One region of the Dorea acetigenes genome, then DNA from elsewhere that is predicted to be linked to it. Evidence: predicted binding sites of a transcription regulator. Region 1 holds the regulator's gene; the other holds the start of a gene.
The links. The regulator Rex, encoded in region 1, represses fermentation and respiration genes when NADH is low (regulators of the CRP and FNR family bind a similar motif). The targets are predictions, from matches to a motif close to ATTGTTAANTANTTAACAAT.
Positions count from the first base shown of each region.

Region 1 (6,093 bases):
TTCTGCAGAGTTTTATTTTTACCTACGTGAAAAAATCAATCTGCTTTACCAATTTACCCTGACGCAGATATTCCCTTGGTATACGTTTACTGAGACAACAGACAAATTCATAATTAAATCTGCCGGAAATATCGCCAAGTGTCTCCACCGGAAGATGTTCTGCCCCATCATATCCTACAAGGACAACTCTATCTCCGAATTTTACATCTTCAATTTCTGTAACATCAACCATAAACTGATCCATGCACACTCTTCCACAGATTGGCGCCTTCCTGCCATGAATCAACACGTAGCCTTTGTTAGACAAGCTTCTGGGATAACCGTCGCCATAGCCTACCGGAATGGTAGCAATCTTCCGCTTCTCTTTTGCCGTATATGTTCCCCCGTAGCTAACGGACGTTCCTGCCTCTATCCATTTTACATAAGTTACATGGCTGATTAATTCCATTGCAGGTTTTAATGGGACATTCTCTTTTCTCACTTCTTCCGACGGATACATTCCGTAAATAGAAATCCCGGCGCGGACAAGATCCATATTGGCTTCTTTTATATCTATAATTCCGGCACTGTTAGAACAATGACAATATGGAAAGCAGATTTTTCTTTCCTCCAGCGCTTTCTTCATCCACAGATATTCCTTTATCTGCTGATCCGTATATCCTTTATCCGTCTCATCTGCTTTCGCAAAATGTGTAAACATCCCCTCCAACACCAGACAAGGCATGGCTGCAATTCCTGCAATCTTATCAACACTTTCCTCACATACAGAAAAGCCAAGTCTTCCCATTCCTGTGTCAATTTTTATGTGAAGATAAGCCTTTTTTCCCATATCAAAAGCAAGACTGGAAACTCCCTCTGCCATTTCTTCCGAATAACAAGTCATGCGCACTTCTTTTTCAATCATCTCCGCCCACTGCTCCGGAAAGACACAACCCAGCACTAAAACAGGTTTTTTCAGCCCCTTTTCTTTCAGCAAAACTGCTTCATCCGCTGTTGCGACAGCATATCCCCATATATATTCGACAGATTCAAACAATCTTGCGATCTGAACTGCTCCATGCCCGTAGGCATCCGTCTTAAGTACGGCAATAATCTTTGTATCTGCCGCTATATTCTTCTTCATCATTTCCATATTATATTCAATCGCGTCCAAATCAATTCTTGCGCATACTCTGCTGTACTTTTTCATGCTCTCTTAATCCTCCTTCCGGCTGAGCACAGCCGCGATTCCATCCGCCAGCTCTCTTGCCAGTACACTATAGCTGCCTTTCTCAACCTTTGCCGCATCTCCCGCCATTCCATGCAGAAGCACTCCTATACATGCGCCTTCAAAGCAATCCTTGCCCTGAGCCAAAAGACCTGTAATGATACCCGCCAGCACATCGCCAGAACCAGCTTTCGCCATAGCTGCATTCCCACTAATATTTACGTAGGTCTGTCTGCCTGCACAGGCCACCACCGTTCTGGCATCTTTCATAACGCAGACAACGGGATATTTTTCTGCAAATGCTCTGGCTGCATCTATTCTGCGGCTCTTCAATGTTTCTACATCTATCCGTGTCAGTCTGGACATTTCTTTCAGATGTGGGGTAAATACAAATTGCCCGGCAGATATTCCTTCCAGATACTGCGGATGTCCTGCTAAAATATTCAGTCCATCCGCATCAACAACGCAAGGTACCTGAACATTCTTTACAACCATCTCCAAAATCTTTTCCGAGCACTCATTGACGCCGATTCCCGAACCAATACACACAACATCTGCCCACGTCAGAAGCCCTCGTACTTCCTCTTCATCATAAGAATCATATGCCGTAATAATTGCTTCTGGCAAAAGCTGCTGCAGAATCATTCTGTTCTCTTCCACCGTATAAATCTGAACCAGCCCGGCACCTGTCCGATAAGCGGACAATGCATTCAAGTACGCAGCTCCGGCCATTCCCTTACTCCCTGCAATAATCAGCACTTTTCCATAAGTTCCTTTATGAGAATCCGGTTTTCGTTCCGGCAAGAGTTCTGAAAACAGTGAAGGCTCATAAGAAAACACAGTCTCTGCATCCTCTTCCATTTTCTCTGTGCAAATTCCAATATCGGCAATAAACACTCTTCCTGCATACTCACATCCGGGATAAAAGATAAGACCAAGTTTCCTTTTCTGGAAAGTAACCGTCAGATCCGCGCGAACAGCCGTTCCCATCACACATCCTGTATCTGCTGATATGCCAGAAGGAATATCTACAGCCACTCTCACAGCTTTAGAGCGGTTCAAAGATTCTATAATCTCGAAATATTTCCCTTCAATCGGTCTGCTGAGGCCTACACCAAATATTGCATCTACTATTACACTATATTCTTTCTCTTCATAAGTGTTGCTTATTCTTCCGCCAACTTTCTGAAATAACTGCATCTGCCTCCTGGTTTCCTCCGTACAGCTAACTTCCTTTCCGATAAAGACAAGCTCCACATCCAACTTCTTCTCCTTCAGCATCCGTGCAATGGCGAATCCGTCTCCGCCGTTATTTCCCGATCCGCATATCACGCATATTTTCGACAAGTCAATGCCTTCCGCCTCCATAATCTGTACACAACTTTCCGCCGCTCTTTCCATAAGTTCCAGCGATGGAATTCCCAACACATCAATGGTGTATCTGTCCGCCGCCTTCATCTGCCCTGCATCTGGAAAATATATCATTCTTCCACCTTCTTCGACTATTTTATGACAATGTCCGTTATACAAAACAACGTGTAAAAAAAGCCCGTTATACAGGCCTTCCATACACGCCGCAATGTCTTTTTACTTACTTTCTTTATGTTCTTCATGATACCGGCTGATATTATAAGACAGCCGCATCAGACTTTCTGATAAATGCACATTTTCAACAATCACATTTTCAGGAAGATTCAAATCAATGTGAGCAAAATTCCAAATTGCCCGAACACCATTATTCACCAGGTTATTCGCCACTTCAACTGCCTTTGTCTTGGGAATCGTCAGCACACCGATCTCTATATCATTCTCTCTGACAAACTGTTCCAATTCATCCATCATCCGAACCGGAACACCGCGGATTGATACATCTGCCAAAGTCGGATTAACATCAAAAATCCCCTTCAGAATGAAGCCTCGTTTCTCAAAATCTGCATAATTCGCTAACGCCTGTCCAAGATTACCTGCCCCGATAATAATAATATTATGATGCTGCTCCAACCCGAGTATCTTACCAATCTCCGTATACAAATATTTCACATTATATCCATATCCCTGCTGGCCAAATCCGCCAAAGTTATTCAGATCCTGTCTGATCTGAGATGCCGTAACTTTCATTCTCTTGCTCAAATCATTGGAGGAAATACGCTCCACTCCATTTTCCAACAGTTCTCCAAGATAACGATAATATCTGGGGAGTCTTCGTATCACTGCCTGAGAGATCTCTCTTTCTTCCACTAGTCTCACCTTCCCGATTACATTCTAGAGATATTATATAGAATTGTTTAATTAATGTCAAACTTTTGATAAAAATCTTTCTACTTTAGTTGTAATTTCTTTTGTTTTTTGTATAATGAAGTGGAAGAATTTACGGAGGTTATACTATGATTTTAGCTTGCCATGACATTAAAAAAGCATTTGGAGAAGAAGTTATTGTCGAACATGGCTCTTTTCATATAGAAGAACACGAAAAAGCCGCCCTGGTAGGATTAAATGGTGCAGGGAAATCCACAATCCTCAAAATGATTGTGGGGGAACTTTCCCTGGACGCCGGGACTGTTACCCTTGCCAAGGGCAAAACTCTGGGATATCTCTCCCAGCATCAGGAAGTCACAAACGGACATACCATATACGAAGAAGTAAAGACTGCAAAAGCAAATATTATTAAAATGGAAAAACAAATCCGAAGCATTGAGTTGGAATTGAAAACTCTGGCCGGTCAGGAACTGGAAAACCGCCTTGCCGCCTACCACCGTCTGACAGACCGCTTTGAACGTGAAAACGGATATGCATACGAAAGTGAGATTACAGGTGTTTTAAAAGGACTTGGCTTTCACGAATCAGAATTTAATAAATCCGTCGATACACTTTCCGGAGGTCAGAAAACACGGGTAGCGCTGGGAAAGCTGCTTCTCACAAAACCCGATGTTCTGCTTCTGGATGAACCCACCAACCACCTGGACTTAAACTCTATTGCATGGCTGGAAAATTATTTGCTTAACTATCCAGGAGCAGTTTTGATTGTATCTCATGACCGTTATTTTCTGAACAGAGTCGTCACAAAAGTTATTGAAATCGAGTCTGGAAGGCTTATGACATTCCTCGGCAACTATACTGCTTACGCCGAAAAAAAAGAACAGATCCGGAATGCAAAATTAAAAGAATATTTAAACCAACAGCAGGAAATCAAACACCAGGAAGCTGTCATCGAAAAATTACGTTCCTTCAACCGGGAAAAATCCATTAAACGAGCAGAAAGCCGGGAAAAAATGCTGAATAAAATAACGCCTGTGGAAAAACCTGCCGAAATTCACAGTGAGATTCATCTGACTTTAGAGCCCTCCTGCACCAGCGGAAACGATGTTCTGACTGTAGAACATTTAAGCAAAGCATTTTCCTCGCAAACCCTGTTTTCCGACATAAACTTTGACATCAAACGCGGCGAACATGTTGCGATTATCGGCGATAACGGAACAGGTAAAACAACGCTTCTTAAGATTTTAAACGAAGTCCTTCCCGCGGATACAGGAACCTTTACGCTGGGAACCAATGTCAAGATAGGATATTACGATCAGGAACATCATGTACTTCACATGGAGAAGACTATTTTTGAAGAAATATCAGATGCCTATCCCACTCTCACCAATACCAGAATCCGCAACATTCTGGCCGCCTTTTTATTCACCGGCGACGATGTATTCAAACAGATCTCTGATTTAAGCGGCGGAGAGCGTGGACGTGTCTCTCTGGCAAAACTAATGCTGTCAGAAGCAAATTTCCTGATTCTGGACGAGCCGACCAACCATCTGGATATTACCTCCAAAGAAATTCTGGAAAAAGCGTTGAACAATTATACCGGAACAGTACTCTTTGTATCCCATGACAGGTATTTTATTAATCAAACAGCTACCAGAATCTTGGAACTTATAAATCATAAGTTTGTAAATTATATCGGAAATTACGATTATTATTTAGAAAAGAAAGAAACCCTGACCGCTGCTTACGCCGGTGTTCCTAATGCAGAGATTTCCATTTCTGCAAAAGAAACGGTATCCGATTCTAAACTCAGCTGGCAGGAGCAGAAAGAAGCGCAGGCTAAAGAACGAAAGCGCTTAAACGATTTGAAAAAAACAGAAAACCATATCAGCGAACTGGAAGAACGGGATGCTGAGATTGACGAGCTTATGACCCGGGAAGAAATTTATACCAATTCTGTAAAATGCCAGGAGCTTTCAAAAGAAAAATCCCAAATTGCTCTGGAACTGGAAACACTCTATGAACGCTGGGAATCTTTGGCTGAATAATTAAGAAGAAACAGGGAGCAAAAACACGTACTTTCGCTCCCTGTTTCCTTTTATTTACTCACCATAACTTAAGAAGAATCTTGTCAAAATAACTGCCGTTTCCGCACGGCTGGTACTTCCTTGCGGGTCAAGCCTCGTACCGCTATCCTTTCCCGTAATGATCCCTCTGGCAACTGCCCATGACATTGCATCCTGTGCAAAAGAACTTACACTTTCTCCATCAACAAAATTACCGAAATCCGATCTTGCACTTACATCCAGCTCTGCTGTAATCGCAAGACGGTACATCATTGTAGCCATCTGTTCCCTGGTAATGTAGTCGCTCGGTCCAAAATATCCGGTATCTGAATAACCTGTAATTATATTAAGTCCATATGCTGCAAGAACAGCCCGGGTATACCATGTCCCATCCGGTACATCCGGAAAAATCTCATCATACGGAATATCCGGTTCGCCGACGGTTCTCCAGATAATCATTGCAAACTGAGCGCGCGCCAGTGGCTCATATGGGGCAAAATGCTCAGTGTCTTTTCCCATCATCAGCCCGGTTTCATACATAACATAGGCTTCCAGCGCAAACCA
Region 1 covers NZ_JAOQJU010000002.1:142,090-148,182, forward strand. The annotation lists gene alr (alanine racemase) at 23-1,189, opposite strand; gene OCV99_RS03105 (NAD(P)H-hydrate dehydratase) at 1,196-2,692, opposite strand; gene OCV99_RS03110 (redox-sensing transcriptional repressor Rex) at 2,795-3,445, opposite strand; gene abc-f (ribosomal protection-like ABC-F family protein) at 3,592-5,511, shown strand; gene OCV99_RS03120 (S-layer homology domain-containing protein) at 5,566-6,093, opposite strand, start outside.

Region 2 (6,093 bases), on a different contig from region 1:
ATAATCACAATACAAATTGCCCCGGTAACAACAAATGTCCTCTCAGCACGCAGAATTCCCTGATTCACCCATTTGCAATGGCGCAAAAGAATCCTTCCCAAATCCACAACCACTACCGTTAAAACCACGTACAGCATGACGCCGAGCCAATAGTTGCCGATTAATTTCATAATACGCCGCGCTTTCCCTTCCGGCAGTAAAAATCCCACCAGTATCGCACTGGCAAAAAATGTATACAGAACCACCACCGATACCTGTGTCCATATTTTTTGAAAAAGATGGCTGCATGTTCCCATCCATCTTATCATCCACCGGATAATATAGATATTTACCAGAATGTATACTGGCGATAAATAAAATGCAATCATAAGCCCTCCTGCATATAGGTAAAACAAAGGCAGCCATCTCAGGCTGCCCTTTATCTTTTGTTGATACCCGAAAATGCCGGTTCCTGTATTTTGACTCCTAGCCGTAGCCAGGTGGGTGTCCGCATCTGCTTTTCTGTCTTCCCCTGCGTAACTCGGAGGCCTGACATATTACAGAGATATAGGAGTCCCGTTTAAAGTTTTGTAGGTTCAAAATTACAGGAGTTGTCGTACATCTCAGGTTTTCTAAAACTTATTATACCCTATTATGCCACGTTTTTCAACAAAAATGTGCCATTCTTAAGAATGGCACATTTCTCCAGAATTTTATATAAAACTAATCTAATTCTGCAACCAGCTTCTTCAGCGCTTCTACAGCCTCGTCCGGAAGTTTGTCATATCCGCCTTTTTCTACAGCGAATGCTTCTACTTCATTTACACGATCCTGCATACGAGCCTTTAACTGAGAAGTATATTCTGCATCGTTCATATCCGGAACAAATCCTTCCCAATCCATGATCTCGATATCAGAGAACGGTCCCCACTGATGGAAATCTGCTCTCTTCTCAACAATTGCTTCCAGAACGCCAAGCGTATCCTTTGGCTGAACCTTCTTGCCCATGAAATCACCTGTATTAACGATATAGCAGTCTACATTCTTCTCTTCAACCAGCTTTTTGAACTTCTCATAGTCATTTGCCAGAGGATAGGTTCTGAATGGATTTGCATAAGGAACAACAACCAGTTTGTTCGGGTCTACACCAGGAGCAAGTCTCTCTGCGGAAGAACGCTTGGTAGCAAGTGTCGCTCCCATAACAGATGCAAGTGCAGCTCCTTTCAGTTTAACTACCGGCGGAATGGTAGGATCTTTCATAATCCAGAAGATAGCATTTACAGGAGCGTCAATCTTATCTACACGGTTCGGAGACCATAATTTAGACTTGATAGCACGTCCGTTACCATTTCTGATATCCTCTGTTACTAACTGAACCTTGCCGTCCTCATCCAGTGTAGCAGAGCAGTTCTGAGCTGTCAGCAGATACTGATTGTCCGGGCATCCTGTCGGATAATCAGCCGTCTTATCGAAATAAGTAGGCTCAATTGCAATAGATGCACAAGTATCCGTATTAATGATAAATGCATCGTCATGAAGCACTTTAATCTCATATTTTCCGCCATGTTTTGCATGTGTAAGAGTAGATTTACCGGAACCGGAAAGTCCGTATACAGATGCAACATATTTTGTTCCGTCTGGCAGTAAGTACTCTTTCTGTCCGCCATGGCAGGAAGCATATCCGTTACGGTTAGCAATTGCCCATACCATAGTAAGAGTTCCCTTTTTGTGCTCTCCGAAGTATCTCATACCAAGGATGCATGCACAGTTCGTTTCTGTATTGAAATAGCAAAGAGTCTTCTTTGCCGGATCACTTAAGCAGTCAAAGCTTACTCCCGGAGCTTCTTCCGGAATCCACTGCGGATCAGAGAAGATATAGATATCTGCCTCTTTTCCATCTCCAACCGGCTGAGATTCCTTATACATCTTTACATATTCATCAGACATATACTGGAAATTCAGCATCCAGTTATACATAATATTTTCTTCACCTTCCGGAATTAACAGATGGCACTTAACCATAAATTCCGGATCAAGTCCTGCAAATACTGTTGCGTGGTACATCTTTTTCCAGCGTGACTTATAAACAGCATCCATCGCAACCTTGTCAAGAGCGTCGCAGTCTACTCCCGGCTCTCCTGCAATACGGCGTGCCGTAGCATAACGTCCTGTGATAGCACCGTCATTAAATAACAGAACCTTCGCATCAGCATCCAGTCCAAATTCTTCTCCTCTATATACAGGCATATCTGTTACAATCGTACCCGGAGAATTCTTTGCCAGGTTATATGCCTCTTTTAAAGTTTCTACCTTAACAACATTGTTTCCATAAAACGCCGCTTCAATAATGGAACGAGTTTTTGAAAATCCTGGTTTGCCTTTTCCAATTTCGCTGATTGGATAATTCGCTTTTGTTGACATGCTTATTCCTCCTTAAAATCCGAATTTGGTTTATTATCTCATTTTTCCTGTCAAAAGTCAATACTTTAACAATTTTTTAACCAGCTTCCCGGCACATAAAAATGCAGGATTAAAAACCTAATCCTGCATTTTGAAACCTTTCGGCAGTAATTCACTTAAACGAAATATTTCCAGGCACTCCCTGTCTTCTCCACATATAATTAAGAACCGTTCCGGGTCACAAAATTCCGCCATCACTTGACGGCACACGCCGCAGGGATAACACTTCTCTAATCTCTTCCTGCCTCCGGCAATAGCAATCGCCGCAAAATTCCTGCATCCTGCCGCCACGGCCGTAAAAAAAGCGGTACGTTCTGCACAGTTGGTCGGTCCAAAAGCGCTGTTTTCTATATTACATCCGCCAAAGACCTGACCGTCGTCACATAATAGCGCAGCTCCCACCTGATATCCGGAATAAGGGCTATAGGACTGTTCTCTTGCCTTCACCGCCTGCTCCCAAAGCGCTTTTGCCTCTTCTGCGCCCATCTCCACGGCTGCTTTCCTTTCATTCATTACAGCGCTCCTCAAATCCCATAGTGCTTCCGATTAATCTTCCTGGCCACATATGCGTACAGAAGGAGCGTCACAATCACAATCAGATTCATAATAAAAATAAGAATTCCAAGCGGCATATAATAAGCATTTATCACCTCACACACACCGGAGAGTAAAAGAACAATCGTCAAAAGAAGAAGCGGCATCGACATCTCCTTCACATATCCGTCAATGTCTTTGCATTGCTTATACTCTGCCCCCTTCGGCATAATAATGGTACTGTCAATCTTATGCTTCGTCACCATCATAATAAAAGAAGAAAGGCAATAAACCCCTGCTCCAATCCCTATAAAGGCAAATAAACTTCCCGTTTCCATAGACATCCTCCCTTATTTTATCTTCAGAATACCTTTTACCGTTTCTTCCATTTTATCCACATCGCATTCCAAAGTATGCAGAACTTCTGCGTGAAGGATTTCTCTCACTGCATTCGGCATCTCTGTCCCGGACACACGCTGCAGTTCAGGCAGCAGATCAAATTCACCTGCATCCGCATATTTCTCATCAACAGCCGTCATAACACTCTTTACGAACTTGTACGGACTTGCCGTAGATGCAATCACACACTTTGTCTCATCGCCGCTCGTTCTGCGGTATTCCTCACAGACATAGGATGCCACCGCCGTATGGGTATCCATTACATACCCTGTCTTATGGTACGTATCATGGATTGCCTGTGCTGTCTGCGCTTCTGTCGCATAACCCGCCGCAAAATCCGCAAGTCTTTCTCTCATATCTTCTGTAATCTCATATGTTCCATCCGTCTTCAGCGCCTGCATCAGCTCTGCCGTCTTCCCGGCGTCGCAGCCGGAAATAAGATAAATCAAACGCTCCAGATTACTGGATATCAGAATATCCATAGATGGGGAAGTAGTAAGCACAAATTCGCGGTTCTTATCATAAGTTCCTGTCTCAAAGAAATCAAAAAGCACTTTATTTTCATTCGACGCACAGATTAATTTCTGAATCGGCACTCCCATATGCTTCGCATAATATGCAGCCAGAATATTCCCAAAGTTGCCGGTCGGAACTACTACATTCATCTTCTCGCCATTCTCAATCTCGCCGTTCTTCAGAAGTTTCGCATAAGCGTATACATAGTATGCCACCTGCGGAACCAGACGCCCGATATTAATAGAATTGGCAGAAGAGAACTGATATCCATGTTCCGCCAGCTCTTTCGCCAGCTCTTTATTCTCAAACATTGCTTTCACGCCGCTCTGCGCATTGTCAAAGTTCCCGTGAATGGCAACCACATCTACATTCTTTCCTTTCTGCGTCACCATCTGCAGTTCCTGCACTCTGCTGACGCCATCCTTGGGATAGAATACAATAATTCTGGTCCCTTCTACATCAGCAAAGCCTGCCAGGGCAGCTTTGCCCGTATCGCCGGATGTAGCAGTAAGAATCACAATCTCGTTCTCTGCATGGTTCTTCTTTGCAGAAGTGGTAAGAAGATGGGGCAGAATGGACAACGCCATATCCTTAAATGCAATCGTCGCTCCGTGGAACAATTCCAGATAATAGGTGTTATCTACCTTCACAAGGGGAGCGATCTCTTCGGTATCGAACTTACTGTCATACGCCTTTTCTATACACTCTTTTAATTCTTCTTCCGTAAAATCCGTAAAAAGCTCCTTCATAACCGCATAGGCAGTCTCCTGATAGTTCATATCTTTCAGTTCCTCCAGAGATACGGAAAGCTTTGGCAGGCTCACCGGCACAAATAATCCTCCGTCATCCGCAAGCCCTTTTAATATAGCTTCAGACGCTGTTACCGTTACATTATCATTTCTTGTACTTTTATACTGCAGATTCATCTTCTTCACCTTTCTATTCCTGATTATAGTCTGGAATTATACCACAAACTTCCTTCATATTCAATGGCATCTACTTTCTCCTGCGGAACAAAATGAATAAAACGGCGCTGATTGCCATCAAAACCGGATAAAACAGATAAGGAAGTATGTTAAATGGCGTAAGTCCCGTAAGACTGGCCGCCGAAAGAAGCTGTGCACCATAGGGTATCATCCCCTGCCCTACAGATGTAAAAATATCCAGAAGCGACGCTGTTCGCTTCGGATCAACCTTATATTCATCACTGATTTCCTTTGCGATAGGTCCTGCCATTACAATCGCCACCGTATTATTAGCCGTACATGCATCTACCAGAAGCGACAGGCCTGCAATTCCCAGTTCAGCTCCCCGCTGGCTGTTAATCTTCCTGCGGATCAGATCCAGTACAAACTGAATTCCTCCATACTCTTTTACCAAAGATACAATACAAGCCACAATAATAGAAATTACAGTGATGTCATACATTCCCGTAACACCGCCAACACTTGTCCCGTTGATTTCTCCGCCGCCGACCGCCAAAAACATCTGATTCAGCGCTATGCTTCCGGTTGCCACGCCAACAATCAGCGAGAGAATGGTTCCTCCAATCAAAACCACAAATACATTAATTCCAACCAGCGCTCCGATCAAAACAAGGAGATAGGGGAGCACTTTCCAGAAATTCCATGTCAGCTCCGACGCCTCTGTATAATTGCCGCCATTCCTTGTAATAAAGAAGAAAATCAAAACTGTAATCACAGCCGCCGGAAGCACGATAAAAAAGTTCTCCCTGAACTTATCCTTCATCTCACATCCCTGGGTCTTTACAGCCGCAATGGTGGTATCTGAAATCATAGACAAGTTATCGCCGAACATGGCGCCGCATACCACCGCTCCGATACAAATTGGCAGTGCAAATCCCGTCTTCTCACTGATCCCCACCGCAATCGGTGCCAGCGCTGCAATGGTTCCCATGGAAGTTCCCATAGATACGGAAATAAAGCATCCAATCACAAAAAGCCCCACCACAGCCACATGAGACGGCAGAATGGACAGTCCCAGGTTTACCGTACTCTCCACTCCGCCTGCCGCCGTCACTGCACCGGAGAAACCTCCGGCACACAGGAAGATCAGACTCATGGTGATAATATTCTCGTCCCCCACGCCCTTCGCAATAATAGAAATCTTCTCCTCAAAAGACACAGATCTGTTCTGAAGAAACGCTACACACAGGGCAATCAGAAACGCCACAATCGCCGGCAT
Region 2 covers NZ_JAOQJU010000012.1:38,002-44,094, forward strand. The annotation lists gene OCV99_RS10600 (metallophosphoesterase) at 1-368, opposite strand, end outside; RNA gene ssrS (6S RNA) at 429-612, opposite strand; gene OCV99_RS10610 (phosphoenolpyruvate carboxykinase (ATP)) at 703-2,400, opposite strand; gene cdd (cytidine deaminase) at 2,518-2,952, opposite strand; gene OCV99_RS10620 (hypothetical protein) at 2,964-3,311, opposite strand; gene thrC (threonine synthase) at 3,324-4,814, opposite strand; gene OCV99_RS10630 (Na+/H+ antiporter NhaC family protein) at 4,885-6,093, opposite strand, start outside.
Region 2: a site for Rex is predicted at 2,454-2,473, ahead of OCV99_RS10610 (phosphoenolpyruvate carboxykinase (ATP)). Genes of this name have one in related genera too.